DNA from 2 places in the Vibrio sp. TRT 17S01 genome. Region 1 is predicted to be linked to the other one. Evidence: predicted binding sites of a transcription regulator. Region 1 holds the regulator's gene; the other holds the start of a gene.
What was found. Region 1 encodes PurR, which represses purine synthesis genes. Its sites were predicted from a motif close to TNANGNAAACGTTTNCNTNA; they were not measured.

Region 1 (16,446 bases):
GTTGTTCAGCAGCGTTTTGAGTCATCTCACTCATTGTTATTCCTGCTTATTTTTCTTTTTTGGCCCATACATGAATGTATCGACCCAATGAGAGGTATGGCTCTTGTCGACATAATTTTTGTTCGAGTGCCAGTACATCTTCAAACTGGTAATCCCCCATATACTCCATATTTCCTATATAGTCAGCAAAACAGCGGATCCCAGATTTACCACAGATTTCAAAACCAGCATCTTCAATCCATTGATAAACATCGGCTGGAATTAAGCCTTTCTGTGGCTGTAATTTAAATCGTTTCCGGTGTGGCATGCCATCAAGCACATGCGGTAGGTTGCCACACACTACATTTTTATAGACTAAGCCATGGTGGTTATAGAACATCACTGATGCAATACCACCGGGCTTAACCTGCTCTAAAACTTTTTGCAACGCCGTATGCGGGTCAGCTAACCACTCCATCACAGCGTGGAACATCACAAGTTCAACCGGCTCTTCCATATGTTCGGAGATCGATTGGACTGGCGAATGAATCAGGCGATACTGCTCAAGCACGCCATTTTTTGCAATATCTTGCTTGGCAAGCTGCAGCATTTCAAAAGATAGATCACATAACGTGATTTGATGTCCGAGCTTAGCAAGCTTTTGCGACATTTGTGCCAAGCCACCTCCCGCATCTAATACGGAAATTGAGCTATTCTCAGCGTTAAGTTCAGAGAGAATTTGCTGAAGATCTTGCCAAACAATCACTTGGCGCACCTCACCTTTCCCTGAACCGTAAATATTTTTTGCAAATTTGTGGGCAATATCGTCGAAATTGCGATCTTCAGTCACAGCAGCTTGGGGTATCATAACTAATCGTGCTGCTATTCTGTCACAAGGAAAGCAGGAATAAAGAGGCTTTCTCTTAAATTTATAATCAATTGATGTTTTTTCGGACTATTTAAGTATGTTTGAGCTGAAAAAAATGGTTTCATCCTTGCTCATGCCATTACCTGCGATGCTTTTCATCGGTTTCGCTGGCTTAATGCTGATCATGTTTACACGTAAACAGAAAACTGGGTGTTTCATTGTATTATTTTCATTCATTGGGCTCTTTTTGATCGCATTCCAACCTGTGTCTTCACGCCTTCTTATGCCTTTGGAGCGCCAATATTCTGCATTTTTCCCTGTCGATGAATCGATCGACTACGTCATGGTACTAGGCAGTGGTCATGTGGTGGACGATAAAATCCCGCCCACATCTGAACTCAGCCGCGCTGGGTTAATGCGTTTGAGCGAGGGAATCCGTATTTTACGTATGTACCCTGGCGCAAAATTGATCTTGTCTGGCTATGCTGGAGGCTCAGAAGTCAGTAATGCTCGCATGATGGCAAAAGTAGCCTTAGCCTTAGGTGTATCTAAATCTGATATTATCTTACTGGAAACGGCAAAAGATACCTGGGAGGAAGCAAGACAAGCTGCAGCCTTTGTTCAACGCAAAAAGCTGGTTGTTGTCACTTCAGCTAGCCATATGAATCGCGCTTTGAATGAATTTCACTCCGCGGGTCTAACGCCTTACCCTGCTCCAACTAACTATCTAGCACAAAGTAATGTCTCTCAGTTTTGGGAAAAATATGCGCCTAAAGCACGTTATTTAGAGCAAACAGAGCGCTATTGGCATGAAACGCTTGGAACTATCTGGCAAACACTTCGCGATTGGGCTTCTGATTACGAAGAAAAAGCGCTGGAATCTTCTCAAAGTAACGTTTAATCCATAGATTAAAAAACAAAAAGCCGAAGCAAATGCTTCGGCTTTTTATATTATTTGATTCATACCTTGGTATTAATCACCAGCAAACATGTAACCTTCACCATGAACGGTAACGAAAATTTGTGGGTTCTTCGGATCAAACTCCATCTTCGCACGCATACGGCGGATCAGAACATCAATCGTACGGTCATTTGGTGCATCAACACGGTGACTGATCATATTCAAAATACGTTCGCGACTAAGGACTTGGTTAGGGTACGAAGACAGTGCGACAAGTAATTCGTATTCTGCTTTGGTTAATTTGACGGGTTCGCCATTTCGGCTCAGAGCTCGACGCTGAATATCAAACGTCCACTCTCCAAAACGCACCACATTTTCATCTTGCTTCTTCGCGTCATCTCGCTCAGAGCCATTTCGAGCATTAGATATACGCCATAATAGGTTCTTCACTCGAACCAATAGCTCACGCAGCTCAAAAGGTTTTGTTACGTAGTCGTCTGCACCCATTTCGAGGCCAACGATTTTATCAATGCTATCCGTGCGTCCTGTCACCAGGATAATCCCAATATCAGACTGACTGCGAAGCTCACGAGTAAGCATCAGACCATCTTCTCCTGGAAGATTAATGTCTAACATAACTAGGTCAATTTCATTGGCCTGTAGCATCTCGCGCATTTTTTCACCACTATCAGCCTCGCTGACAGAGTAACCTTCATTCTGAAAGTAGCCTGCCAGTTTACTGCGAGTGACCGCATCATCTTCAACTACTAGTACGTGATAGCTCATCTACACTACTCATATTGTATATGGAATTATTTGCCGTTATATTCTATTCATAATTCGTAACATATCTAGCTTTTATCATTCTAAAATCAAGAAAGGTGATTTTTTCTTGATTCAGAACAAATGTCGACCAACGGTTCATATTTTCGAATAATTGGGCTTTATTTGTCACAACACATATTACCGCTATTCATTTTTATTCGTTAAACTAACTATATACCGATACTAGGAGTCGCGCATAATGCAAGAAATCAAGGCGTTTAATGAAAAGCGAGCAGAAATATACTGGTGGCTATCAAGTGTGTTTGCTAGAGAGCTAACAGAAACAGATATTGAACAATATCATTCACCAGAAATTCGCGCTTTTTTGACTGGATTGGGCGAAAACGAAAGCTTAAAAACCGCGTCAGACAAGTTGATTGACGCTCTAAACCGCTTAATGGATCGCGAAGATGCACAGTTAGAATTAGCGGCAGACTTTTGTGACATTTTCTTGAAGTCGGATAAGGATTCCGCCCTACCATATGCATCTATGTACGTGGGTAAATCCGGTCTTTTAAATGATGAGCCAGCTAAAGAAATGCAAACCATCATGGAGCAGCACGGCATTGCTATCGATAAAAACCTAAATGAACCTGCTGACCATATTGCTATTGAACTCGACTTTCTCGGCAACCTGATCATTCGTTCTAATGAGCTTGAACAAGAGCGCCACATGGAAGAAGCACTTGCAGAACAAGAGCAATTTATTAAGAAACACATTCTAAATTGGACACCTCAATTTAGTGATAAGTGTCAGTCTTTGGACGAATTTGGTTTTTACGCTGCGATTAGCCAACTAACCATTGCATTTCTTGAGTTAGATTGCGTTTATTTAGCTGGTAACTAATCAAGTCAGCTTTATGGTTAGTTAAATTGTGATTTAAGCACGAGCTTAATTGCTATTTTTATTTGCCAGTGAGAATTTGGCGGTCTAAAATCGAGACCGCAAACGATAAAAACGAATAATGTAAAATACAAACCGCTCTTTAAAAGCGGTTTTTGTGTTTCTGATACTTTCTGCCAAATTATTCTAAAATCAGAATAGAGATTTGTGGCAGTCATCGACAGGACAAACCTATGGCCACTATAAAAGATGTAGCTCGCCTTGCTGGCGTATCTACCACCACCGTTTCTCATGTGATCAACAAAACTCGATTTGTTGCTGAAGCGACTCAAGAAAAAGTGATGGAAGCCGTCAAGGAGCTAAACTACGCTCCGAGTGCGGTTGCTCGTAGCTTAAAATGCAACACGACTCGCACGATCGGTATGCTTGTTACCCAATCTACAAACCTGTTTTTCTCAGAAGTGATTGATGGCGTAGAAAGTTACTGCTATCGCCAAGGTTATACACTTATCCTGTGTAATACAGGTGGTATTTACGAAAAACAACGAGATTACATTCGTATGCTTGCGGAAAAGCGCGTAGATGGCATCTTGGTGATGTGTTCTGACCTAACAGAAGAACTGAGTGAAATGCTCGATCGTCACGCTGACATCCCAAAAGTAGTGATGGATTGGGGCCCAGAAAGCTCGCAAGCTGATAAGATCATCGACAATTCTGAAGAAGGTGGCTACCTTGCCACGAAATATCTGATTAACCACGGGCACACAGATATTGCTTGTCTCAGTGGCCATTTTGAAAAAGCTGCCTGCCAAGAACGTATTCTAGGCTACAAACGCGCGATGAAAGAAGCCAATTTAGCCGTCAATGAAGACTGGATCCTTGAAGGTAACTTTGAGTGTGACACTGCGGTATTGGCTGCGGATAAAATTGTCGCCATGGACAAGAAACCAACTGCAATATTCTGCTTTAATGACACTATGGCATTAGGCTTAATGAGCCGCCTTCAACAGAAAGGAATCCGCATTCCTGAAGATATGTCTGTTATTGGCTATGACAATATTGAACTTGCAGAGTATTTCTCGCCACCACTCACAACCGTTCACCAACCAAAGCGCCGTGTTGGTAAAAACGCGTTCGAAATATTACTGGAACGAATCAAAGACAAAGAACATGAAAAACGTGTTTTTGAGATGCATCCCGAAATTGTCGAGCGAAATACTGTTAAAAAAATCAATAGCTAGTAACTTTGTACTGTTCGGTATCGGCTTTTTCTGCCAACCAAACACAACAAACAAGTAAATATCTGAATTAAGATCACATTTAGACCATCAGAGTGTGATACTTACCTCAAATATTATTTATTCTTTAGTGGAATAAATTAAGCCACGCACAGGGCAAACCAATCCGAAAGGATGGGACGCAAAGCCTCCGGCCTACACAGGAAACTGCAAGGTAGCGGGGTTGCCGATGGCAAAAATGCAAACTGTTAACTCCTTACTGACAATACATCTGCATTATTTTGCTAATCTCTCGGACCTGCATTGGTGGCGTATAACTATACACCGAGAATTTACAGCATGGATAAACCAGTACTAAAAGACTCAATGCGACTCTTTGAACAACTAGGGCGCATAAAATCTCGTTCAATGTTTGGTGGCTTTGGAGTTTTCGCAGACAGCACTATGTTCGCATTGGTGGTAAACGATAAGTTACACATCAGAGCAGACGAGCAGTCCGCGGAAATGTTTAAATCTCAAGGGTTAGAGCCTTATGTTTATAAAAAACGCGGCTTCCCGGTTGTCACTAAATACTTCGCTATGCCAGAAGCATGGTATGACGATAAAGAACGTATTATCTCTCTAGCTCAAAAAGCGCTAGTCGTTGCAAAACAAGAGAAAACAACTCAAGCGAAGGCTAAACCTGAACGCTTAAAAGATCTTCCTAACCTAAGACTTGCTACAGAGCGCATGCTCAAAAAAGCAGGTATTGATTCAGTCGAGAATTTGGAAGAGAAAGGCGCAGTAGAAGCGTTTAAAGCGATTCAGCAGACTCATTCCTCAGATGTCAGCATTGAACTGCTGTGGGCTTTGGAAGGAGCAATTAAAGGCACTCATTGGTCGGTGATCCCTCAAAACCGACGTGAAGAATTAATGAGTAGCTTGAAGTAACTCTATATTGACCAATAAAAACCAGCGCTCGTCGCTGGTTTTTTATTATTTGAAATTTTTTGCCCCTCTCCCTGTTCTAATAGCTTAGTACTACCATTTAAAACTAAATGCTATTGTTACTTTTTTATGTTTCTTTTTTTGTTAATTGAGCCAATTGGTCATGGGAGCTATCTGTATGAATAAAAAACTCATTCTTGGTGTATTACTGGTTGTGACCATCATATTTCTGGCAATGAATTTCGGCCAACATCTCACACTCGAAAACGCAAAAGCTCAGCAGCTTGAACTAGCAAACTTTATTGAAAACAATTTCTTCATTGCAGCAACAACCTATTTCTTTGCCTATGTTGCCATCACTGCCTTTTCTATTCCTGGAGCGGCAGTGGTGACATTGCTTGGCGCCGCTTTATTTGGGTTTTGGACTAGTTTACTGCTTGTCTCATTTGCCAGCACGATCGGTGCGACGCTCGCCTTTTTGAGTAGCCGCTTCTTATTACGAGAGTGGGTGCAAAGTAAGTTTGGTGATAAGTTGACTGCAATTAACAATGGGGTTGAAAAAGACGGGGCATTCTACCTATTCTCTCTACGTTTAATTCCAGTTTTTCCTTTTTTCCTCATAAACCTACTAATGGGGTTAACACCAATCACAACGTTGCGATTTTATTTGGTAAGCCAACTTGGCATGCTCCCAGGAACGGCCGTCTACCTTAATGCAGGTACACAGCTTGCGCAAATTGAAAGCCTATCCGGTATTGTTTCTCCATCAGTCTTAGTTTCTTTTGCTCTGCTTGGCTTATTCCCAGTCATTGCTAAATGGATCATGGCGAAAATTCGCGTCTCACCTTCAGCGGAGAATGGAAAAGCGTAGTGAAAATCTACATTGCCAAAAACCCAACCGAAGCTCACATTCTGTGTGAGCTTTTAAAAACTCAGAATGTCTCTTGTGAGGTTAGAGGAGAAGGTATCTTTAGCTTGCAAGGCGAATTACCTATATCACCAGAGACCAATGCCTATATATGGTTACTTGCCCCATCCAAACACACTTTAGCTCTATCAATTATTGAGGAGTACGAAGCGCAGAGAAACAGCAATGCACCTAGCTGGTATTGCCACCTGTGCGGGGAGGAGAATGAATCACAATTTGGTTTATGTTGGAACTGTGGAGCGTTACCGGAAAGTCATTGAGCTACAATTTGCTTTTGAATAAAGGCAATGGAGTGATTGTTAAATTCGTCAGAGCGCTCAACATTACATACATGACCACAATCGGGAATCTCAAGTAAATGGCTTTCTTGATGCACCGCAACCATCTCTTTTACGGGTTGAATAAACATATAATCCCGTTCTCCCATCAGATATAACGTCGGGATGGGAAGCTCTCTATCTTTAAAGTAACGCATAAGCGGGTTCACTTCAGCCGTCAGAATAAACCAGCGTTTAAATTCCTTTTGGCATAATTTCTTGGCTTCCCGGATAAATAAATGGCGTGACTCTTTCTGAGTTCTTTGTGGCATGACGATATAAGCAAATAAGCTGTATAGCCACATATAAGGCACGATGTGTTTAAATAGGTTCCCTAACTTAACCAACACTTGAGATCGAGTATTCAGCCTTGTGACCGCCCCCCCTAACACCATCGACTGTACCCTGTCAGTAGCAAGCTCTGCCAAGTTTCGAACAATGATGGTTCCCAAAGACATACCAACAAAATGAGCGGACTGTATCTTTAAGTGATCAAGAACGCGGAGAATATCCATTGTCACGGCTTTAAACGTGTATTGATTAGACATCAACCCTTTAAGCAACTCGTTAGATTTTCCATGCCCTCGTAAGTCAACCAATAAAAGATTGAAGTGAGCTTTATATGCTTTGATCTGTTTATACCAGATAGACGAACTCCCCCCTGCTCCATGGACAAAGACAACCCATTCAGAGCTAGTTGGATGAAGAAACGTTTTATGAAATAGCAAACTATCTGACATATCTTTTCGAATAATTTAGGTTTAACAAATTCGAGTTTCGAAGAATATCACAGAACATGACTGAATATATTCAGCTTAAGTCAATTCCTTACAATTGTTCGGGAAAGGGCGTAACAAAATGTCAAAAGGCGCCAATGCGCCTTTCATTTTCTCAATTCTGAGTCGATTGATATAACTTCAAGTACTCATTTGCAGCATTATTCCAGCAAAAGTCTTGTTGCATAGCAAAGCATTGAGTTCGTTGAATTTCTTGTGGCGATTGTAAATAGAGTAAAAATGTTCGTTGAAGTTTGGCCAATAAAGCCTCAGGTTCAGGCTTATGAAAAACGAATCCGGTTGCCTTAGTATTATCTTCATCGTAGTCCGTGACGCTATCTTTTAGCCCGCCGACGGAGCGAACGATAGGTAACGTACCATAAGCCATACTGTACATTTGATTCAAACCACAAGGTTCGAATTCTGAAGGCATAATGAAGAAATCGGCTCCCGCCTCCACCAAATGAGCGAGCTCATTGTCGTACGCATTTACAAAAACAAAGTTATCCGAAAACTCTTCTGCAATATGTTCAAGCTGATAAGCAAAGACAGGATCACCAGTCCCTACAACCACAAGTTGTAAATTATTGCGTAAAAACTCTTTTAAAACGGGCATAAAATAATGCACGCCTTTTTGATGAGTCAATCGGCAAACCATGCCATAAACCGCAACGTCTTTTTCAGGTAAATTAACCCGTTGCTGTAAAGCACGCTTACACGCCTTCTTCCCTTGGAGCATACTCTTAAGATCACCATGGTAATTTACCGGGATAATAGGGTCATGCCGCGGATCCCAAGCAGAATAATCACACCCGTTTAGAATGCCGACTAAATCTTCTGCTCTAGAGAGAAACTCTTCCCCCATCCCATGGCTTCCCAGATCCGTTTTGAGTTCTTCGGCATAGCGTGGGCTTACCGCATTCACTTTATCAGCACACATCACACCGGCTTTGAGCATGGAAATGTGTGAGCCACTCACCTGTGCTTCCGGTGCAAATCGTGTGTGGAATTCAGGAATACACTGAACCTCTTCGAAAGGAAACTGCCCTTTAAATACAGCATTGTGAACGGAAAGGATAGTTTTGATAGAGGAATAAAAAGGCGTCGAGTGATAACGATGCTTTAATAAATATGGGATCAGCCCGGTATGCCAGTCGTTGACATGGATAATATTTGGTAAAAAGTCGAGCTTAGGAAGCATATCCAAACAAGCAGCGCTAAAAAAAGCAAAACGCTCTCCATTGTCCTTATAAGCTTGGTTTTGTTCCGCATACATTTCTTGGCGGTCAAAATACTCCGGACACTCTACTGCATACGCCATGACACCAGCGACTTCTGTTTGCCGCACTTTATATTGAGTATGAGGCCAAGTATCGAGTCGCGTATCAAGCAAGACTTTACATTGCTTAATACCAGTAATTTGCCCATACGCAGGTAAAGCAATACGAATATTTTGATCAAGCTTAGAAAGTGCTTCTGGCAGTGCTTTGGCCACATCGGCCAAACCACCACTCTTAATCAAGCCTTCAACTTCTGATGCAACAAACAAAATAGAGAATGTATCAGTAGCCAATTCTTGCTCCTTTAGGGATAACGACAATGCCTTCTTCTGATACATGATAAAGCTTACGATCTTGCTGCAAGTTCACGCCAATCTCAGTACCAGGTGCAATATCCACATCCTTATCAATAATCACACGACGTAAAACGCAACCTTCGCCAATTTTTACATCACCGAGCAGGATACTTTCACTAATATCGCAAGCAGAAGCAACATTTGTTCGAAAGCCTAGCACTGATTTTTCGATACGAGAGCCGCGGATATAGCTCCCATTACACACCAAACTGTCAATGATTTGTACCCGACCATTAACAGAGTCAGAAAAAGTAGCCGGTGGTAGAGGTGGGTGATAGGTGTGCATTGGCCACTTACGGTTATACAGTGAAAATGGCGCGTCTTTTTCCAGTAAATCCATATGCGCTTGCCAGTAGGCGTCAATGGTGCCCACATCACGCCAATAGACGTTATCTTTTTCACCTGGAATTTGGTTGTTACTAAAGTCATATACAAAGACGTCGCCACGAGGATACATTTTAGGGATGATATCTTTGCCAAAGTCGTGGGAAGATTCAGGGTTGTCCGCATCCTCAATTAACTCACCAAACAAAGCTTGTGCTTCAAAGATGTAATTCCCCATTGAGACGAGAGAATGTGCAGGATCTCCTGGAATGGCTTTCGGTGATTCAGGCTTTTCGGCGAAGCCAATCATTTTCCCCTCTTCATCGACTTCAATCACTCCAAATTGAGACGCTTCTTCGAGTGGCACTCTTAACGCCGAAACTGTTAGAGACGCTTGTTTTTGCTTATGAAACTCAAGCATCTGTTTGATGTCCATCTTATAAATATGATCGGAACCAAAAATACACACCTGATCAGGTTCTGCCAACTCCATAAAACCAAGGTTTTGATAAATGGCGTCCGCGGTACCTTCATACCATCGTTTACCTGTGCGCATTTGAGCTGGAATAGGGTCAATAAAACGATCGGTAATACCATTGATATTCCACCCTTTTTTAAGGTGGTGGAATAAAGATTGCGATTTAAATTGGGTGAGTACATAAACTCTCATGAGATCTGCATTAACAAAATTGTTTAGTGCAAAATCGATTAAACGATAGCTTCCACCAAAGGGAACCGAGGGTTTACTGCGACTCTCCGTCAGGGGACGTAAACGAGAGCCCTCTCCACCAGCCAGAATCATGCCTAAAACGCCAGCCATTACTATCTCTCCTTTTATTGTTTGGCTTATTGATATCTACATATCGAGATACCTTTCCCCTTTTACGCCAACTCACGAGTCCATGTTATTGCAAGTCACCATACTTCGGCAGCAAACCGACAGCATAACAATGCGCAAAAGGTTTACTATAAAGTAACCATTTCGTTGCAGATTACAATTTAAAATACGACATACGCGAAATGTTCATCTGGTTACTTTTATATGCCTGATTCAGCTCACAAAACAATGGCTGACACAGATATACTCACCGGATATGACAGGATCTATATGAGATTTAATTGGTAGTGATAAAAACTAAGTAGTTGCGGAGGCATCAAGGCATTTGTCATTAATGATATGTGTGTTTCCTATTCCCTTATTTTTGGCCAGGTAAAGTGCTCCATCAGCTTTTGCTAACGCTTGTTTTAATGTCAGCTCGGGTTCAATCATAATGGCGCCAATGGATAAGGTATAATCTTCAAATAGTGACGGCTCGGCAATAACACACTCATCAATATAATGATTTAGTCTAGAAGCAATAGCATCTAACGAATTTGCTTCGGTTGAACGAATTAAAACCAGAAATTCACCATCATGCCAACGACAGGCGGAATCATATTCTCGTACCGCCGTTTTAATACCTTTCGCCGCCGTATGAAGAATGTTGTCTTCTTGCTCAACACTCGTATCTTGACCTTGCTTTTCAACGTCCAACCACAATAAGCCAAAACAATAATCTTCTCTTTTTGCTCTGGCCAATTCATTTGACAACTCTCGCTCCATCCCTTTCTGGTTCAGTAGTCCAGTCGTGGGATCAAGCATCGCCATCTGATATAACGTTGAGGTTCTAACCGACACCAGTTGCTCAATTGAACCTCTGGCTTGTATCAGCTCTTTACCCACCTGTTCAATGTTGGTTTGCAAATGCCAAAGCTCACTGCAAGGGCCATGTTCATGGCATGGACTTATGCGTTGTAACTGCCGTTTAGCGGCTTCAATAGGTAACACAAACTTTTTAAGGCAAAGCATATAAATCAGCGACGCGAGTACCACAGTCAATGCCAGTGTAACGTATATGAGCACATCTATTGTCTTCGCAGGAACAATACCTTCTAGATTTACAAACGTGACTTCATACCAGCCAAGCGCATCGATATAGTGGATAGAAATCATGGATTTTCCATCCTCTCCTTCAATCATAATAGAGCTTGCTTCTTCACCCCTCTTTTGCTTTCCCATTAACGACTGCACCGCAAGGTAGCTTTTCGGGTCATCGAAGAAGTCCGTCATATTATGCTTTTCGGTAGGAATGCTTTGTATTACGCCAGATTTACTATGAAGCTGCACTTTAAAGCTTTGATCAATGAAAACTGTTGTAAGTTCAGGGTTTTGGTATTGTGTTAATGTCTCAACAAAAGGCTCGACATCTAACCCCGTCCCGACAATGCCTAAGAACTCCCCATCTTTGATAATAGATTGATAAACCCATAATTTAGTGATCCCTAGGTGACTATCTTCAGCCATATTGAGTGCCAATGGGCTTTCACTATTCTTATGATGATAATACCAATTATCTTGTGGTCGATTCTTTGAAAGGAAGTAACGAAAAAATGATTGTCCCCTTACGGAGGCAACACTATTGAAATGAAATGAAGCGTCGGCGTCCACAGCAATAAAAAAGTTTTTTGCTTCAAATCGCCAACGATATCGCTCTAGTGTCTGCTCAGCAACGAAGCGATAGATCTCATCATCATGCTTTTGTGTCCAGCTAATGATATTTGGATGCTGTGACAGCTCCTGAACTAAGTGAATCTCTTGCAGTATAGGGGATAGCGTACGATCGATATCGTAATGGGTAGCCACTTCGCCGTATTTCCATAAAAGCTCGTTAATAACGCCATCGAGTATGGTTCTGACAGTGAAAAACAATGTTCCGCTTATTGCGATACTTAGTAGCACAGAAAAAAATAATGTCTGGAGCTTTAAGGTCATATTTACCCACTTATCTCTATTAAATAAGCAAATAACACGATATGAATTCTAAACAAAGTATCAAAATGAGACATGTATTAATAACCCTCCCCCGAACAGAGTTTTGTTAACTGACTCGCGATACTGAATGATAAAAATGACAATTTTACAATTAGATAGCTAATTTGCGTTCACTGTACGTATCGGTTGCTTGATAACAAACGAGGAATGATGACATTGGCTAAACACATCCACAAAACGAAAACCGGCTTCTAGCCCTAATTGATAATCATGCTCGAGATCTTCTTGCTCACTCAATAGCGATGATGATTTAAGTGGAGATGAGGGTTTGATTTGCACAACAAAACAATCATCAGGTGGGTTTTCAAGAAATTCCTGTGTGAGAGAATATGTTTGATAATGGACCATCAGCATGTCCGCAAGTCCTGAGTCGAACTTATCTCCTAGCAAATGGCTTAGTCTGTATATATCATCCGCTCCGAATAGCCACCGACCGCCATTTAAAGACTCTAGATGTAACTGATCTTTCTTTTGTTCTTTAGAACGAATAATTTGTTGGGTAAAAAACTCATTCCAATCAGATTTCCATTCCGCCAATTTTGATTGAAACTGCTGGTGAATAAGCTGAAAAGACTCTTCAAACCATTCCACCTCTTTCGTTTCAACAGCAATGTTCTTATGCGAAGTTTCTAAATCTTCTCCTTCTGTACGGATCACAATGATACAACGGGCGTTTTTTCTCCACGCTTCTTGTACTGGAATGGAAGCAGAGACGCCCCCATCCACATACCAATTTCCAGCAAGTTCTACTTGCTTGTCATAGAGCCTTGGGATTGCGCATGTTGCGATCAGAACTTTATACCAATCCTCATTCAACATTGGTAAGTAATGGTCAGCAAGTGTTGTTGTATCAGTCACGGCAGCGAAAGCTCTTCTTTCTCCTAAGGCAAGCTGACCCATATCAATATCCAGCTGATATGGATAATGGCAAATCTTATCTAAAGCCCAATCTAGCCCTAGAAACTGCTTCCGCCGTATGTAACCAAATAAAGAGAAGAAATCTGGATCTGTGGTGAGTTCTTTAATGAACGCGCGCCCTATTCCTTGTTGTCGGCACAAGAATGCGCAGACATTCAACGCACCTGCGGATGTGCCATAAAACTCATGAAAAGGATCAAAATTTGATAATAGGAAGGCATCCAACACACCGGATGTAAAAATACCTCGCTGACCGCCACCTTGGGCCACCAAAGTATTTTTGCCTCCGGTGTATTTCGATAGTCGAGTAACATCGACTAATGTTGCAGCGTTAGAAATGATACCGCTGTTGGGCATCTGAATTACCGCACTAGTGCGTGATTGCCACTAGACCAAATGCAATCAACACAGTAAAGACAGTGACGGTAACAACAAGAGCGAATTTTAGATCATGTTCCATAGAGACCTCCTTACCTTTAACAAAGTAATAACATCACTGTGAAGCGTCTTCAATTATTGTTCTTTTTTTGTGCTTAATTATGGCGTTAACATCACAATAAGTGAGTGTTTTTAAAAGTTTTAATCGTTTACCTAATTTCAAAGGATATGAAAATGCAACGAACAACGTTAGCTGCGTTACTGATGACGTCTTTTGCTTTTACTCCTGTAGTACAAGCAGACATCTATTTAACGCCATGGGTGGGTTACACCGCAGGTGGTAGTGTTGAAAATCAAGATGGAGCAGAGTTTGATATCAAACCGTCTGAGAACTATGCGCTTTCGGTTGAAACCGACTTAGATAATGGTCGCGTCGGTATGTTTTATTCCGCACAAAGTAGTGACGTCGAAGAGGTTAATGCGAGCTCGACCATCCACTACTTGTTGTTCCAGAGCGCTATTTATTATCCGCTTGAAAACCAATTTTCTGGATATCTGGGTTTAGGTTTAGGGGGGTCTTATGTCGATGCAGATTGGGTTGATGACAAGTACGGCTTCTCTGCCAGTGTATATGGTGGCTTTGAATATGCGATTACTGACAATCTTGCCCTCAACTCACAGCTACGCTGGTTGGGGACCGCAGTTGACAACGATACCAGCGGTGTTTGCCATATCCCATCCTCTGAAGGACCGTGTGTCATTCGATTTAAAACAGAATGGATGAATCAAGTTTCCGCAAACATTGGGGTTACTTTTACCTTCTAATTGTTAATTAGTTGATAATTTTAACAATTCAGCAAAATACCAAGCCAGAGTGTATGTTTTTCAGTCATACACTCTATTTATTCACAATAGAATAAAAAACTAAAATACAGACTAAAGATAGAACTATTGCAAAATCAAATGTTCAACACCCTCCCAGCAATACCACCAGAATCCATTTCAAACAAACTTAATACCACCAGAACACCATAAGTTAACATTTATATTCTATTGCGTTAACTAACATTAGTGGTTAGTCTGTAAAACATGCGCAGCTGATTATTTCAGGTTTCGCAAACACACATCGAACAATAAAGAACAATATTCTAATTTTTCTTGATGCATACAAAACAATAAACCAAAAATTGGTTCAATCACGGAAGATAGAGCATTTATTCGAGCTCAACATCGACCATAACGTATATCAAGAAAGCTTCATTCCTCAGGGAGTTGTTATAGGAGTCTAAATATGAAGCGAGAACAATGGGGATCCCGTGCTGGATTTATTCTAGCAGCTGTAGGGTCAGCAATCGGCTTAGGAAACATTTGGCGTTTCCCTTATATGGCCTACGAGAATGGTGGCGGTGCCTTTTTTATTCCTTACCTTTTTGCCATGCTCACCGCAGGTATTCCTTTTATGATCCTCGAATTCAGTATGGGTCAAAAATATCGAGGGAGCGCACCTGCAACTCTTGGTCGAATCCATTCTAAATTTGAATGGCTAGGCTGGTTCCAAGTTGGTGTAGCCGCAGTGATTGCCGTTTACTATGTTGCGGTTATCGGCTGGGCTATTTCATACTTTGGGATGTCATTTACCCAAAGTTGGGGAACCGACACAAACGCATTTTTCTTTAGTGAATACCTTGGTTTAGGTGATAACTCACCAACCAATCTAGGTAGTATTCAGTGGAAGATCGCAGCTGCAATGCTCATAGCTTGGGCGATAACATATGTCGCCATCCATACGGGTGTTAAGGCTGGTATTGAGCGCGCATCAAAAATCATGATGCCAATCTTATTTGTTATGGTTCTATTGCTAATTGGACGCATGGTATTCCTGCCAGGTGCTCTTGATGGTGTGAACTATATGTTTGAGCCAGACTTTAGCAAGATATGGGATGTGAAAGTATGGGCCGCAGCCTATGGTCAGATTTTCTTCACGTTAAGTATTGGTTTCGCAATCATGCTTGCCTACTCGAGCTACTTGCCTGAGAAGTCAGATATTACCAACAATGCTTTCATGACCGTACTTATCAACTGTGGCTTCTCTATCCTTGCTGGTATTATGATCTTCTCAGTTCTTGGCTACATGGCACAAGAGCAAGGTAAACCGTTGACTGAAGTGGTTTCTGCTGGCGTTGGTTTAGCATTTGTAACCCTACCAGCCGCAATTAACTTGCTCCCTGCACCATTTATCCTTGGTCCACTGTTCTTCTTTGCACTTGTTGTTGCTGGCCTAAGTTCGCATATCTCTATTATGGAAGCGGTGACTTCAGCTCTAATGGATAAACTGAACTGGAGCCGTAAGAAAGCAGCAAATATCGTGGTAGGTGTCGGCTTAGTCGTATCAATGGCTTTTGCAACAAACGGTGGCTTACTGCTACTCGATCTTGTTGACCACTTTGCTAATAATGTCGGTATCATGCTAGGTGGCCTAATCGAGATCATTCTAATGGCATGGCTACTCAACAAAGTTCCTGAAGTCCGCAACTATGTAAACAGTACTTCTGATTTCTCTATCGGTGTTTGGTTTGACATCTGCTTGCGCTTTATCACGCCTGTCATGCTGGCGGTTATCCTAGCCACCAAACTGCAAACCTTATTCACTGAAGGCTACGGTGGCTACGATCTAACATTGGGTTGGGCTGTCATTGGAGCGCTTTTTGTTTACGC
Region 2 (16,446 bases), on a different contig from region 1:
CTTGTTTATAGGTTGGATTATCTAACGTCCCTCCGGCATAACCAGAGACAACATCGACCACACCGTCAAGCTTTTCCAAGTCAGATTCTGTACACCAAAAACAACCACCAGCTAATGTGGCAGTTTCCAATGCACTTGCGCTGGCCAACTTTGGCTGATTTTCGCTGCCAGCTTGGGAGAGGAAAGAGACGGCGACTACAAGCGTCGTAAAAATCGCAAGTAGAAAACGAGACTTCACTTTCATTGTTACCTCACTAATGAACGTTTATCTCTTTAATAGAACGTGGTTGAGGCAAAAAACTTGCACAGAGATCCATTTAATTTGTTCACCAAACAACGAAGCAAAAAAAAGCGGGGAAAATTCCCCGCTTATTTACTAACTTAATCCCACGATATTACCATCATCATCGAGGTCTAAATTCATAAATGCTGGTTTATCAGGCAGCCCCGGCATGGTCATCACATTGCCACACAGTGCGTAGATAAACCCTGCGCCAGCGCAGAGCTTAAGCTCCCTAACTGGAACATCAAAATGCTCAGGGGCACCTTTTATTGAGCCATCTGTGGTAATGGATAATGGTGTTTTTGCCATACATACAGCCAAGTCGTCAAAACCTTGGGCTTTCAACTGAGCAAGTTGCTGTTTCGCGGTTTCACTCAATACGATGCCTGACGCACCGTAACCACATTCAGCAACGGCCATGAGTTTTTCTTCTGTGGATTGAGAAAGGGCATAAAGCGGCTTAAATTGGGTCGTTTTATCACATTGACGCACCACTTTACGTGCAAGTTCTTGTGTGCCTTTACCGCCAGAAGAAAATCCTTCGCTGATCTCCACTTCAACATCGTTTGGAAGACCTTCAACCATTTGCTTTAATGCTTGTAATTCTTCTTCGCTGTCTTGTGGGAAACGGTTAATTGCAACCACAGCCGGGATTCCGTACTTATTAACATTATTAATGTGCCATTTGAGGTTATCAAAGCCAGCTTTTAATGCTTTATCATCTTTTTCGAATAAGCTTGATGGGATAGGTTGACCCGGTTTTAAATCATACAAACCAGAGTTGGCTTTTAATCCACGTAGTGTTGCAACGATAACAGCACAATCCGGCGCTTGCCCAGAAGCCTGAGCCTTGATGTTACACGCTTTTTCAAAACCCATATCGGAACCAAATCCACCTTCAGTCACCGTGTATTCAGACAGTTTTGTCGCGATCTTGTCAGCAATGATAGAAGAGTTTCCGTGCGCGATATTTGCGAATGGACCGGCATGAATCAGTGTTGGTACACCTTCAAGTGTTTGCATCAATGTAGGTTGAATGGCCTCTTTCATGCTCACAGCCATAGCACCTGCAACTTGAAGATCTTCAGTTGTAATAGGGGTGTTGTTTTCAGAATAAGCCACAACAATACGACCAATGCGGGCTCGTAAGTCTTTCAAATCCGAAGCAAGAGCCAATATTGCCATCAGCTCGGAAGCGGCTGAGATATCAAAACCATCTTGCCGCTCGTAACCATTAATGGTTTTACCTGCTTCATTTTGACCAACAGTGACCATTCTTAAAGCGCGATCGTTATGGTCCACAACGCGCTTCCATGTCACGCGTGTTGGGTCGATTCGTAAAGCTGGCAACCCTGTACGGCATTCAAAATCTTCATAGCCATTGCGCTGCTCGTGATAGATACGGGCATCAATCGCCGCAGAAGCTAAATTATGTGCTGCGGTGACGGCATGGATATCACCGGTAAGATGAAGATTAAGCTCTTCCATTGGTGCAACTTGAGAATAGCCACCGCCTGCTGCGCCGCCTTTTACGCCAAACACAGGTCCCATTGAAGGCTGGCGAATACACGCTATGACTGAATGACCAAGTTGTTGTATGCCTTGTGACAAGCCAATTGTCGTAACGGTTTTTCCTTCTCCCAGAGGTGTAGGAGTGATTGCAGTAACCAAGACTAACTTACCCGAAGGATGGTCACTGACACGCTTCAATACATCCAGCGACACTTTCGCCTTGTATTTACCTTGACTATAAAACTCTTTCTTTCGGAGCCCACAATCCGTTGCGATCTGTTGAATTGGCAGCAAATTAGCAGCGCGGCAAATTTCGATGTCTGACAGCATAAAAACCTCGAACTATATCTAAAACTGGTGAGGAAAACGTTTGCGTGTGCATAATATCGACAAAATATTCTTTGTAAAGTGTTATCGATAGCAAGGGCTAAATTCTAACCCAAATTTTATGTGTCAGAAACAATGCGAGTCACATCAATAAAAAAAGACCTGTCTTACGACAGGCCAAAATCCCTACGGGGGTCCTTGTGGAGCAAGGGTATGGGGTGATTAATGGATAGCTAAATGATCTTAGGCGGCAATCGCTTCGAGATTCTTCAAGTGGAGTAGTCGACACACATTGATGTTGCCAACACCTTCAACTGAATCCAGTTGCGTCATCAATATCGAATTGATACGGTGCGTTTTCGCTCGGCTTTCGAGGGATTCAATGATTTGGTTAGGTAGTTGTTCACTGCTGCCTTCAGGCGTGAAATACACAGGCTCGACACCGCGTAAAATGGACAGCTTAGCAAGCAACTGTATGTCATCACTCAACGCCCATATCGCGGCTTTGCTTTGACAGCGTGACATGAGCAGTGGCGTTTCTCCATGCTTGGTTAAAATAGCCACACCAAGATCATTGTGTACTTTCGAAGCAGAGATCATCGATGACAAGGCAAAACTCTTACCAGCATCATTACAAAGGTGTTGTAAGTGTTCCCAGCAATTGTGTGAGCATTCAATTTCTTGCTCCGCACCTTTGGCGATGCGTACCATCGCTTCGACTGCTTGAACAGGGTACTGACCCGCTGCGGATTCAGCAGATAACATGATCGCATCGGTACCATCGATAATTGCATTCGCAACATCCAGCACTTCAGCGCGGGTCGGTAATGGGTTTTCAATCATCGATTCCATCATTTGGGTGGCGGTAATAACAGGCTTTCCTAGAAACTTTGAGCGTGCGATCAGCGTCTTTTGTACAGAGGGAAGACGAGCGTCACCGATCTCCACCCCCAAATCACCACGTGCAACCATAATGACATCGGATGCATTAATCACATCATCCATCGCTTGCTGGTTAGCCACAACTTCAGCTCGTTCAACTTTAGCGACTATATGCGCATTGCATCCCGCTGCCACTGCAAGCTCTCGGGCATAATCTAAATCTTCTGCGCTACGTGGGAAGGAGACAGCTAGGAAATCGGCTTGCAGCTTGCCTGCAGTGATAATGTCCTGTTTGTCTTTTTCAGTCAGTGCTGGAGCCGAAAGGCCACCACCAAGTAAGTTGATTCCTTTACGGTTTGAAAGCTTGCCGCTATTTAAAACTTCAGTTTTAGCCCACTGTTGATCGGCATTTACTTCTTTGACCAATAACTGGATGCGTCCATCATCGAGCAATAGAGTGTCACCCTGCTTGATGTCTTGCAGTAGCTGCGGATAATCCAAACCTACTCGTTGTTGGTTACCAGATTGCGCATCCAACGTGCCATCGAGAATAAACTCATCACCTCTAGCCAACTGGATTGCACCTTGTTCAAAGCAAGCAATACGAATTTTCGGACCTTGTAAGTCTACTAACACGCCAACATGTTGATTAAGTTCGGAAGCTATTTTTCGTACCTGATGTGCTCTTGCAATATGTTCTTCAGCGGTGCCATGAGAAAAGTTAAGACGAACGACGTTCACACCAGCTTGAATTAATTGACTTAGAATTTCAGGACTTTCACTGGCAGGGCCAAGCGTTGCAACAATTTTAGTTTTACACATAAATTTCTACCTATAACGACACTATATAAAAGGGGAACTAAAAAGTGGAAGCAGGGACCTGAGCCTTAAGTCCCTGCGATAGTGCGTTAGTTAGCAGGTTTTACCTGAGCTTCTGATGCTTCTGGTGCATCAATATCAACAACTTTCTTAGCATTCCATACCGTTAGGGCTAAGAAGAGTGATACCACACCTGCCGCGAGCCAGAAGTACTGTGCTTGGGTAAAGTCATAGTGTTTAACACCATCAACTTCAGTAATCGTAATCAATGATGCAGAGATAACTTCCTGTGCTGATGCCGCGATGTATGAGAACAGACCGATAAACCCTTTTACTGCGCCCACTGCATTTTTTGGCATCAAGTCACAAGCGGTAAGACCAGCAAGGAAGACAACAAGACCACCAATTGCAAAACCAATTAGTCCGAGTGCTACAGCGTCAACAACGCGGTTATCCGGACCAAAGAACATCAGGCACATACCCGCGATGTTTGCGATTCCGTAAAGTAGAGTAGGGATATGACGGTTTGCGTTGAACACTTTGTCAGAAATAATGCCTGATAAAATTGCACCTGCTAGGCCCGCAATTGGATACGTTGACATTGCAAAACCGGCATCAATTAACGAGTAACCTTTGGACTCTTGTAGGTACAACACAGCCCAAGAAGACATCGCGTAACGAGAGACATACATAGCGGCACATGCTGCTGCAATTAGCCATACAGCTGGTTGTTTAAGAATGAAAAGCTGTGCTTTACGAGTTTCTTTTGGATCATTTTTCTTCTTAATTTCCGGCTCTTCGTCAAATGCTGTAGCTGCATCTGGCAAACCGTAGGTTTGTGGACGATCTTTCAGTGCTAGGAACATGCATAACGCAGCAGCAATAGCAGCGATACCTGCACCGATGAAACCTGCACGCCAGCCCAAGTAGCTCACTAGTGTGGCAGTTAGGATCCAAGTGATACCTTCACCAATGTTACGTGAGCCACCCCATACAGAATAACGACTGCCACGTTGTTTTGGAGAGAACCATTGGAACAGTGACACACACGATGGCGCAGAGCCCACAGACTGGAACCAACCATTCAAACCCCAAAGTAGGATAAAGAATAAGCCAGCGGTGTTCATGCCCATCAGGATCGCTGTTATACCCGACAAGACAAGGGAGAACGACATAAAGCGGCCGATATTGGCATAGTCAGAAAGGAAGCCGTTCGAGAACTTACCAATTGCATACGTAAAGAAGAACGCCGAGCCCATGAGACCAAGTTCTTCAATCGTTACAATCCCAGCGTCTAGCATTGGTTTTTTAACAACACCAAGGCTCATTCGCACAACATAAAATACTGCGTATCCAAACACTAACCCAAGAAATACTTGCCATTGGTAGCGTTTAAAACGCGCTTGCATCGCCTCTTTCGAACCGTCCGATAATGGTTGGTCTGGGCGAGTTTTAAAGAAATTAAGCATAGTGCTGCTCTCCATGTTTCTCAAAGTTACAAAACTCAATTTGTTTTGGCGGGAGCATCATGCAACGCACTTATTTTTCTATCAAAAGTACCAATTTGAGGCAGAAATGACTCAAAACGTTTAAGTAGGCGGGTCAGAAATGGGACTTTTTATCGTGGCAAACGAAGGATAGTTGGTAAAATTATCATTATTGAATGTGGCATTGCGTCATCAATGACCCATTTCAGCGCTTTGGTTATTTTGTATGAGAGTGCGATATTTTGAGTGAACGCACATTAAATAAGGTTTTTGTGAAGTGGCGATAAAGTGTTTCAAGCAAAGGATATGGTCATTAGGTTTAATTTTGTGCGGATTAGTTGCGCCTTCAGCCTTTGGCAAAAACAATGAGTTGGTGATTTTGACGACGTTTTCCAGCGAGCCGATAGAAGGATTGATTTCGGAATTTAAAATCAAACATCCTGATACGGAAGTCAAAGTGATTCATCGTCGAACACAGTCTGCTATTCAAATGCTAAACAAGCGTTTTATTCAAGACATCGACATGGTTTTAAGCTCGTCGCCTTTTTTAATGCAACAGTTGGAAAGGCGAGCACAATTAGCACAAACACCTGTCAAAACCATTACACCAGAGTGGCTTTCTGAATTCGTATTACCGCCGAAAGATAAAGTAGTGAGCATTGGTTATTCAGGCGCGGGCGTGATTTGGAATCAGGACTACTTAAAAACCTATCATTTACCTTTACCTAAATCGTTTATCGACTTAACGGCACCGACTTACTTCGGGCATATTACGATGAGTACGCCGAGTCGTTCAGGTACGACACAAATGATGATTGAAAGCATTTTAACCCGATATGGTTGGGAACAAGGTTGGCGCATCGTGCTCAACATAGGTGCGAACTTAGGTACCATCTCTTCGCGTAGCTTTGGTGTGAGTGATTATGTGGCTAAAGGACAATTTGCCATTGGGCCAACCATCGATAGTTACGCGATGATCTTAAGTAGGCGCTTTAACCACCTTGGATTTGCGTACGATAAAGACTTTACATTAATGCCAACTTATGTGGCTCAAATTAGTAAAAACGATAGCGACGAAGCGGTGCGTCAGTTTATTGAGTTCTTAATTTCGGATTCTGTTCAACAAAACCTACAGACGATCAGTTTCTCGAAACACGCGCTCAACAATCCAGAATTGTTCAACCAGAAAATACCAAGCCTTGATTTGGCGATTGTAATGGAAAGGGAAACCTTAGTTAACCAAATCTTCGACAACGCGATTACCCAAAGGCTACCAGGATTACAAGATAGCTGGGCGAGTATCATTAAGCTTCAAAAACAATTCCAAGATTTTCCCAAACAGCAACAACGATTAGAGCAAGTAGCGAAAATACTATTCACGCTCCCTGTCAGCGAGAAAGAGATACAACAATTAAGCCAACAATTGAATGCGCTTGAACAGGACTCCAATCTATTGAGTGGCAAAAAAGAGGCGATGATAGCCGAGTTTAACTATCGACTAAACAGTAAGCTCGACAAGAATCTTGAGCTGGTTCAGCAAGATCTGCGTGCAATTCAACAAGAGTTAATGCCGTGAAGAAATACAATACGATAGGGACCAAGCTTGTTATCGCTTTTGCATGTTCTACGCTGCTTTTAACCGTAGTAAGTATCGTTGCGTGGGGTACATGGAATCGGCTGGATGGGCAGGTGAGTGAATTGCTTGAAACCAGTGTGCCTAAATATAACGCCAGCTATGTATTGGAGAGTAAAAGTAGTGAGATCCGTCACCGGGTGCAATTACTGTCTAAAGTCACTAATAAAGTGGAGCTAGAAAGCCAGATTCAAATTCTCAACGAACAGTTTGCTCTCATTACAACGACGCTCGAACAAGATGTATTGAACCAACAACCCGTGAATAACGAGCTGCATCAACTAAAACAACATTATGTTTTATTGAAATCCTCTTTGGTTACATATGGCGAACTTGTACATGCACGTGTTGACCAAGTCCGGCAAATTCAAATGCTAACGGAGAGATTGGATTGGATCCACCAAGATATCCGCTCTGAACTTAAGCCAATGCAGCAGGAATTTCATTGGCTGATTGAGCGGGACAACAAAACCAATAATGGCTATAGCACATTTGAACAACTGCGTAGTATTCAGCAGATCCTTGATCTTGAGTCTTCCGTTTATGAAATGACTTCAGAGTTAATGAATGCAAATCAGGTTGCGCAAGTTAACAATGCACTGAAAGTCATTCAATATCGTGTTGATGATTTAGCGCAAAGCAGCCAAACCATTCTCAAGTTGCCATCATCCATTGCTTACGAACAGTTGTTGAATGAGTTAACCATCTTACTCGGTCCGGAGGGGCAATTTCACCAACAATTACTGGAACAGGTTTCACTCACCAAGCGGTTACAAGCCATTAGCTTCAGCATTGAAAGACAATTAAAATCGATCCATGACGAGATCGCTGGGTTAGTGGCCAATGCTGATAATGATTTTGTTAAAGTAAAAAGTGACACTGCAACGTTGGTCACATCTGGAAACCAAGTTTTACTCATTTGTTTTGGCTTATCGATTTTAACCAGTCTATTTTTAGCCTTTTACTTTATCAATCGCCGTATTGTTGCCCGTCTTAATGCACTGAGTTCAAGCATTGATGCGATTATAGACAATGACTTGAACCACCCGATTCGAGCCGATGGAAATGATGAAATAGGGCGGCTTAGCCACAAGTTGATCGAGTATGGTGAGAAAGTAAAAGAAATTCAGCGTACCAACGCCATCAGCTTAATTAACAATACCACCGCGAGTCTGCTTACTTGTGATCTTAAAGGGCACATCGAATCCGCCAACCTAAGTGCACGAAAGCTTCTTGGCATTGAAGAATTTATCCAGCAGCAACCTATTTGGCAGTCATTTACCGAAGTTAACCAACGCGCACTGGCGAATGTATTTCAACGCAGTGGAGAATTATTTGAACAAGGGTACGACGAAAGAACATTATCTATCGAGGTCAATGAACATTGTTATCTGCACTTTGATTTTCGTCTGTTCTCTCACGGCCAACTTGAAAAAGTCATCGTCACCATTACTGACGTGACCGAACAGGAAAGTACTAACCGAGAGCTTGAAAAACGAGTTGCAGAAAAAACGCAAGATCTATTGGAAAAGAACTTAAAACTGTCACAAGAAGTGATCGTTCGCGAACGGGCAGAAGAGCACCTTCGAAAAACGCAAGGGGAACTCATCCAAGCAGCCAAAATGGCTGTTGTTGGCCAAACCATGACAAGTTTGGCTCATGAGTTAAATCAACCTTTAAATGCAATGTCGACCTACCTATTTAGTGCGCGCATGTTTAACCAGCAAGGTGAGCCAGAAAAGGTTGAGCATTCGATTAGCCATATCGAAGGTCTGTCCGAGCGAATGGGTAAAATCATCAATAGTCTGAGAAATTTTGCTAAAAAATCCGACCCAGACAAACACACACAGCTTAAAAACCTTCATGAAATCACCGAACATGCCATTACGATCGTAAATACCAAAGCGAAGCGGCAACAGGTAGTTATCCGGAATCAACTTCCTGAAGAGTTTAATGTATGGGCAAATCCTGTCGCGATTGAACAGGTGCTTATAAATTTGTTAGTAAACGGCTGTGAAGCCATTGCTGAGTCGAAAAGTAGCAAAGGATGGATCGACATCGTTCACCTTCATTCAACACCCAAACATCATGTCGTTGCGATTGCAGACTCTGGCGATGGATTTGATGATGGTATTGTGCAGCAACTATTTACCCCATTTACCACCACAAAAGAAGTGGGGCTTGGACTTGGGCTCAACATCTGTAAATCAATCGTAGAAAGATACTCAGGACATATTTATTTAGCCTCAGATATTGACCGTGGGGCATTGGTAATTTTGGAACTACCTTATGAACAGCAATAAATTTTCAGTTTTACTTGTCGACGATGATCAAGATGTGCTCGATTCATACGCGCACCTCATGGATATTTCAGGGATCAATGCAAAAGCAGTCAATGACCCAACAAATGCGTGTGATTATTTAGAGCCGGACTGGCCTGGGGTAGTTTTACTCGATATGTACATGCCCCAAATGCATGGTATGGAGCTATTAGCACATATCAAAGACATTGATGAGCGCATTCCCGTCGTTGTTATCACAGGACATGGCGATATCCCAATGGCGGTGGACGCTGTCAAGAAAGGCGCTTGTGAGTTTTTAGAGAAGCCGATTAATCCGGTCGAACTGTTGACCTTAGTGAAACAACATTTGGAGGTACGAAGGGCTTTTGTCGAGCAGAAACGTTCTGTGGACAAAGCGATCGATAAAGCTCTGATTGGTACCTCAGCTCAAATGAAACAAATACGAGAGCATGTGTCTCAGTATGCGTTGATCGACAATCATATTGTCATTTGGGGCGAGTCGGGCAGTGGACGCCGAAGCATTGCGCACATTATTCATCACATGGTAAACATTAATCACGAGCGCCATATCCAAGAGCTACGCATAACAGAAGCTTTGTCTCGTGACGAGCTGGATCACGCTTTCAAATCCTGTATCGACGGGACTTTAATTCTTGAAAACTTGATAGCAATGAGTGAGCCGCTACAAAGAGACCTGATTCAATTGCTGTTAAACCAAGAACGTTGTGGAACAAACCGTGTTCGAGTTATTACAATCTTCTCAGAAGAACCAGAAAGCCTAATGGCAAGCAATTCACTCTTGCCTGAGCTCTATTATTTACTCAATCAAGGGGCCATTCAGGTCCCTTCATTACGCCAACGGCCTGATGATATCGCATCGATTTTTCACTACTTCCTTAAACAGAGCTGCAACAAGCTGGGGAAACTGTTGCCAGCAGTCGATTCAAATTACTTGGGTTTACTAAGAGCACATGATTGGCCGGGAAACGTCCGCGAATTACGCAACGTGGCCGAGCTGTATGCGATTGGTATCGTGAAATTGACCGGGAAAGAGCGTATTTACACCCAGACTGAGCTGCAAAGTCCGCTGGATGAGCTGGTGGATGATTATGAAAAACGAATTATTGAAGATGCACTGTTTCTTCATTCGGGACGAGTCAGTGATGCAGCAAATTACTTACAAATACCGCGGAAAAAGCTGTATTTAAGGATGAAAAAACACGGCATTGAAAAAGACGATTATAAAAGCCGTTAACCAATAAAAAAGCCCCGTATTGTCGGGGCTTTTCAGTCACTAGGCGAATTTAACTTAATACCAATCATCGTCAGGGTAAAACTTACCTTCTGGCGCATAGGGGTCATCATCAAATGGATGTTCAGCTTTGCCACGTAACATTTCAAGCTGGTTTTCAAGCATATTGACAGTATCGTAATCGCCTTCAGAGCAGGCTACATAGATCTGCTGCTCTAACGCCTCAATGCTATCTCGAATACTCATAACCCACCTCCTGTTACCACTACAGCCGATTAAACGGTTCTACCTATTCTCAAATCGATTATAGTCAAGTAATCCAAATTCGATCGGTTGATTTTTCTTATACCAAGCGTGGACTCTGTCGCTAAATGGCCAAAATGCTTCAGAGCTACGACGAATTGCGAATTTATCCAATAACTTAACGTAATCTTGTTCAGTTTTTATTGATTCCAACATCCCAACCAGTTCCGCTACATCGTCTTCTTTTAGAGACAAATATGCGGCAGGATAGCTGCCCAAAACACCTCTTACTAATGTCAGATCGTCATTTTGAATATCACGGTTGCTCGCTTCATCAAACAAACTGGAAATATTGGTGTGAGCGTTGTTATGCAATAGAGTAAACAGCTGGTCTTGCCCGGAGTTTGATTCGATCATGATCATCATAATTTGAGGAATGTAGATCAGTCCTTCACCCTTAATATTATCAATGCGGCGTAATAATGCTTCGTTTTTGCCACTCAAGCCCGTTTGCTCAATTGCATAGCGGCGATTGAGAACTGGCGCGAGTTGCGTTCTAAGCACATCATACAATTCAGACTTCGGATCATCAGTTTGATACGGCACGTGAGTAGGTTGGTTAAATGGCTTCACATTCCTTTGTAAAAAGTCACTCAGTTGAGGGCTTTGATCTTGGTACCAACTTTGCTGCTCAATATGGCGCATATCTTTTGGCAATAAAGCGACGAAATTACTTTCGCCTTCAAGGCGCAAGAAGTCCATGTACATACGAGTGATAAGCTGATGCCCGAAATTGCCATACACATCAAACCCAGCCACCAATAAGTAGTGGATCCGTTCTAACAGTGCATAATCTAATACCCAAGCGGTTTTCGGCGGCTTGCCCACAAGACCTTGTACAACAGAAGCGCTATCAAAATGGCGGAATACCGTCAGTGCAGCATTCGAGTTCACACCGTCGCCATTCCAAAGCACGTCCGTCGTCAGATGCGTACCATCGGCAAAAAACTGATTGATGAAGTCAGACTTTGCTTGGAGGTATCGAGCTTGTTGACGGGAATAACGCACCCAATGCGTGATCGGCAGGGTATTGCTTTCAAGTTCACCAGGCAGTTTTAGATTGTCTGCTTGGCTGCGGTAGAACTCATTAACTTCAGGAATATTCGACGTCTCTGGGTCTAAGAAGAACACCCAAAATCGGTCGTTAATGACATTGAGCGCTAGTTGGCCGCGGCAAACCGGCCCTTTGATAAACGCCATAATGGTATTTTGTGCATTATCTAACATGAACTTAAAACGTGACTGAACTGGTAGATCGATAAAGGCAGTCATCGGGTTGGCTGCGACTTCAGTGTCATAACTTGGTAGCGTCGCAACCGTGTAGTCCGCATCGATAAACCAAGCTTTCCAGTTCTCCATACGCGCATCATTCAACGCGTATGGCATGTGCGTTTTGTCGACAGTCGTCCCTTGCTCTGGAATAAGGCGGTAGTACACCCGATAAACCTTAGGATCATCATAGGGGCGACGCGTTGCAATGCGTTTAACGGGTTCGCCGGGTGGCGTTTCAGAACGTACTAGCGAAAAAAAGCGAGGTTGTGAAAGGTCAGAAAAATACAGGTGAGATAAAAACAAATGCTCGTAAATATACCTTGCTGCCAATTGGTTTTTACGAGAGCCTTTATTGAGCAATGCTTCATATTCATTGACAAGCGCTTGTTGCTCAAGTGTCAGTGGAATATGGGCATTCATTACCGCACCATTTTCAAGCCAGTACATCAATGTGTTGTACTCATCCTTGGCAAGATTAGGCATCCCATAAGGCATTCCCCATGTTGGATGTTCACTTTGATAGCTATCCAGCTCTTCAATTGTAGGACAGACTTGATCGCGGTCGACGGAGAAATCAAAGCCTTCTAACTGTGCTTGTTGAGGTAATGGATGTTTCTCTTTTTGTAACAATAACCGAGCCATGAGACCCGCTTCCATGTTGGCCGTTGTTGTTTGGTCTCGTTCATTCAAAACCGGATGGAATCCAGCATCACGCCACCCTTGAGTGGTATCAGCATCTTCAAAAAGTCGGGTAGGAGACGTAGCACGAAGGCGAGTTCCTTGATAGACCAGCGTCTTATTCGCTCCTCGATCAATACCTTCCACTGAACTCATCTTTAACTGACAAGGCGCATCATAACAGGCATGACAAACCACGCAGCGATTATCAATAATGGGTTTTACATCATTAAGGAAAGTCTGTGCTTGCTGGCTGCTCAATGGGGCCTGTCGTACTTGAACTCGCTCAGAACCGAATAGTTGATCGTAGTTAAGTCCGGCATAGGTGGCACAACCAGCAAATAACGTTGCTGCAAAAAGGATGGCTACAGTGCGTAAATTCATAAATTGTCAGTATTTTCTTATTAATCCAAACAGTATAACGAAAACTCAGAATAAGTGAGAGGGCACCTAACAATAGTAAACACGTTGATCCGATTAAGAAGCGTAAATAAACACAATTCAACAAGCAATTATGAGTTAAAAAGAAAAACAAAAGCCACATTGCTTATGTGGTTATATTTTGCACATTAAAGAAATTCAACGTGATTAGAATCACTTTTTAAATAAAAGGTACTTGTTAGATTCAAATTCCTTGATAACGAAAGGGGCTTCTACTAGCCCTAATAGAGGATAGAATTTAATAATGAAAAACATCATCATTTTAAGCTTGTCTGCCATAGTTACTTTATTACCGAGTATTTCATCTGCGACTGATAATACTAGCGAACGTAACTTACTAGGCTATGCTGTTGCCTGGAAGCAGACAGCAGCAGAATATCGAGCGCTATATTACCAAGGATTTAATGTAGCAAGAATGCATCTTGATAAGGCTCTTTCAGAGCATAAGAAAGGAGATAAGCCTTTAGCTATTGTGACAGATCTTGACGATACTCTTGTACTCCCCCTTGAATACTGGGGGAACTTAATAGAAAACAATAAAAACTTCTTCGAAGATCCCCTTTGGGACAACTGGATCCCAACTAACGGTATGGTCCCTAGTCCTGGGTCAAACGATTTCCTTGAGTATGCTAAAAGCAAAAATATCGAGATTTTTTATGTAACCTCACGCAACCAAGGTGAACCTACATGGGAGCTAGCCAAACAAAACATTTTGGCAATGGGTTTTCCTTTAAAAGACGATTCCCACCTTACGGTATTAATGGATACTTCGAATAAAGAAACACGTCAAAATGAAATCTTAAAAGATTACAATGTGGTTGTGTTCCTCGGAGATAACCTAAATGACTTTAGACGTAAATACTACGTTAAAGGCGATATAGATGGGCGCATTGCGAAGATGGAAGAAGATAAAAATCTTTATGGTAGTCAATATATTCTTTTTCCAAACCCTACCGATGGTCACTGGCTTTCAGCTATTTTTGGTGAATCTGAACCACCGGAAAGCCAAGAAAATCGCAAGTTACTTATTGATGCCGCCACCAAAACTGCTTGGGAAAATAAATAGGTTTTCTGCGAGATACACTCAGAGATGAATCACTATTATTGTGCTCTTCATTTTAGTTAAAAATTACTTTTCCAACATTTAACTACCGTTTATAGCCATGAGCTTTGCTTGAAAGCACCTTTGATAAGCCTTTAGAAGTTCATAAAGTAATAGACATCCATGGTAATCTTTAGATACAAAAAGGGCTTAACACTAGGTTAAGCCCTTAATTCAATTATGCAATTAATTATGCGACTGTTGTTTTAGCTTCGTTAGATTTCGCTTCACGTACAGGCTTGGTTACTAGTGCCAACACAATACACACCGCCATCATCACAGCTGAAATCGTGTACGCTAGATCATAACCACCATCGTGAGTCATCGAATAACCAACAACCGCGGCACCAATCGCGCCACCAATCCCCCAAGATGTGTAAAGTACACCATAGTTCGTGCCGTAGTTCTTCAAACCATAGTATTCAGCGGTAATAGAAGGGAATACCGCTAGCAATGTACCGTAGCCAACCGCGGCAATAGCAGTACCAATGATTAACGTAAACTCAGAATTAAACGTCGCAAACATCACCATGTTGAAGCCTTGCAATACAAACGCAAGAAGTAGGGTACGTACACCACCAATTTTATCTGACAAGATCCCTGCTGCCACACGGCCACCTGAGTTGAATACGGCAAGAATAGAAGCCAAGTAAACAGCATTTGGTAGGTTAGCTTGCACGCTTGCAATATTCGTGATGTTACCAATGATCATCAAACCCACTGATGCAGCAAATGCGTACATAATCCAAAGCGAATAGAATTGAGGCGTTTTTAACATCGCTTTCCAGCTAAAATCCATAGCTTGCTTAATCGTTTTTGGTGCTTGGCCTTGTTTGACTTTTGGTTCTGCCGGTGTGTAACCCGCTGGTGGGTTATTAATGGTACAAGCCAAAGGTACAGCAATCGCAAGAACACCCACACCAAGGATCATAAAGCTTGTATTAATGCCAACTTGGCCAATGAGCATAGACGTCAAAGGAGCAAGATAAATTGCTGCTAAACCAAAACCCGCCGCGATCAGACCATTTACCATGCCTTTCTTCGATGCGTGGAACCATTTCATTGCAGAAGGAGACAAACACGCATAGCCAAAACCGATGCCTGCACCTGTAATGACACCAAAGGTGATGTTTAGCATTAAAACCGATGATGCAAAACCAGAGGCGATCATACCTAAGCCAGTCAAGGTCGTACCAAGAATAAGGATTTTACGTGGCCCCATACGGTCTTGAAGGATCCCTGCAACTAAAAGACAAACAGAGAAAGTAATCGTTGCGATAGCATAAGGAGAAGATGCATCAGCAGCACTCCAGCCGAAATCAGTGACTAGTGCTTTATTAAATACACTCCAGGCATAAAGAATGCCAAGACAAAGGTTGATACAGAAACCTGCTAACAGGATGCGCATTGCTTTATCAATCTTGCTCATTTTCGTTCTCTGTTGTCCCAATAAAGAGGGAAGTTAACAATGGATTTATTCAAAATAAGTTTGCGTTTATCAACATAAACCGCAATGGGCGCGAATTATAACCAAATAAAGTGTGATTGGAATCTCTTTTTGTGCAGCGAGCGAAATTTATTTCTAATTGTTAATAGGAGTGATGAAAAATCAAACAACCATATCTTTTTACAGTGCGTAAGATTGAATATCTCCACAGATGGATAAACGAGTTGCTTACTATCAAGCCACACAAGCCAGTTCATATGCATGATTTTTGATAAATAACTGACACAGTAAGATTTATGTCAAATATCGTTAAAGAGTATTTCTGGACGCCATTCTCAGATGTAAGATGCGCGCCGTCTTAATTTAGAGTGGTTTAAAATGAAAAATAACGTTTTGAAAATTGCAATGGTAGCAGGCTTAGGCTTGACATCTTTAACTGGTTGTATGGGCCAAATGGCAACAACCGGAATGGTGTCTAAATTCAACCTAGAAATCGTTGATAACCGTTATGCTCGTGAAGGCATGTTCTTATTGCTATCACCTGTTTACGGTATCGCGGGTACAGCCGACCTATTTATTTTCAATGCCGTTGAGTTTTGGACGGGTAAAAACCCAATCACAGGTAAATCGCCTGCCGTTGTAGATACACCGACAAAAAACTACATCAAGGTAAACGATCAACTGGACAGCTCTTTGAAGTCTGTA

Region 2: the regulator PurR is predicted to act here: its motif matches at 2,154-2,173, upstream of ACQEXS_RS07070 (formate--tetrahydrofolate ligase).

What each region holds. Positions count from the first base shown of each region.
Region 1 is NZ_JBNJOG010000001.1:183,591-200,036, reverse strand. Features, by position in the region: gene mukF (chromosome partition protein MukF) at 1-34, opposite strand, end outside; gene cmoM (tRNA uridine 5-oxyacetic acid(34) methyltransferase CmoM) at 47-829, opposite strand; gene elyC (envelope biogenesis factor ElyC) at 945-1,748, shown strand; gene torR (two-component system response regulator TorR) at 1,821-2,534, opposite strand; gene torD (molecular chaperone TorD) at 2,773-3,420, shown strand; gene purR (HTH-type transcriptional repressor PurR) at 3,651-4,658, shown strand; cyclic di-GMP riboswitch class I at 4,801-4,886, shown strand; gene ACQEXS_RS00850 (TfoX/Sxy family DNA transformation protein) at 4,995-5,585, shown strand; gene ACQEXS_RS00845 (TVP38/TMEM64 family protein) at 5,761-6,453, shown strand; gene ACQEXS_RS00840 (DUF2007 domain-containing protein) at 6,453-6,770, shown strand; gene ACQEXS_RS00835 (alpha/beta fold hydrolase) at 6,764-7,567, opposite strand; gene glgA (glycogen synthase GlgA) at 7,719-9,176, opposite strand; gene glgC (glucose-1-phosphate adenylyltransferase) at 9,166-10,383, opposite strand; gene ACQEXS_RS00820 (GGDEF domain-containing protein) at 10,699-12,375, opposite strand; gene ACQEXS_RS00815 (patatin-like phospholipase family protein) at 12,535-13,710, opposite strand; gene ACQEXS_RS00810 (YnhF family membrane protein) at 13,724-13,813, opposite strand; gene ACQEXS_RS00805 (outer membrane beta-barrel protein) at 13,966-14,556, shown strand; gene ACQEXS_RS00800 (sodium-dependent transporter) at 15,023-16,446, shown strand, end outside.
Region 2 is NZ_JBNJOG010000003.1:326,729-343,174, forward strand. Features, by position in the region: gene msrB (peptide-methionine (R)-S-oxide reductase MsrB) at 1-244, opposite strand, end outside; gene ACQEXS_RS07070 (formate--tetrahydrofolate ligase) at 377-2,125, opposite strand; partial or broken gene pyk (pyruvate kinase) at 2,450-3,826, opposite strand; gene ACQEXS_RS07080 (MFS transporter) at 3,913-5,292, opposite strand; gene ACQEXS_RS07085 (extracellular solute-binding protein) at 5,636-6,886, shown strand; gene ACQEXS_RS07090 (ATP-binding protein) at 6,883-9,246, shown strand; gene ACQEXS_RS07095 (sigma-54-dependent transcriptional regulator) at 9,233-10,501, shown strand; gene ACQEXS_RS07100 (hypothetical protein) at 10,556-10,744, opposite strand; gene ACQEXS_RS07105 (fatty acid cis/trans isomerase) at 10,784-13,135, opposite strand; gene ACQEXS_RS07110 (5'-nucleotidase, lipoprotein e(P4) family) at 13,437-14,258, shown strand; gene ACQEXS_RS07115 (L-lactate MFS transporter) at 14,485-15,723, opposite strand; gene ACQEXS_RS07120 (DUF3332 domain-containing protein) at 16,120-16,446, shown strand, end outside.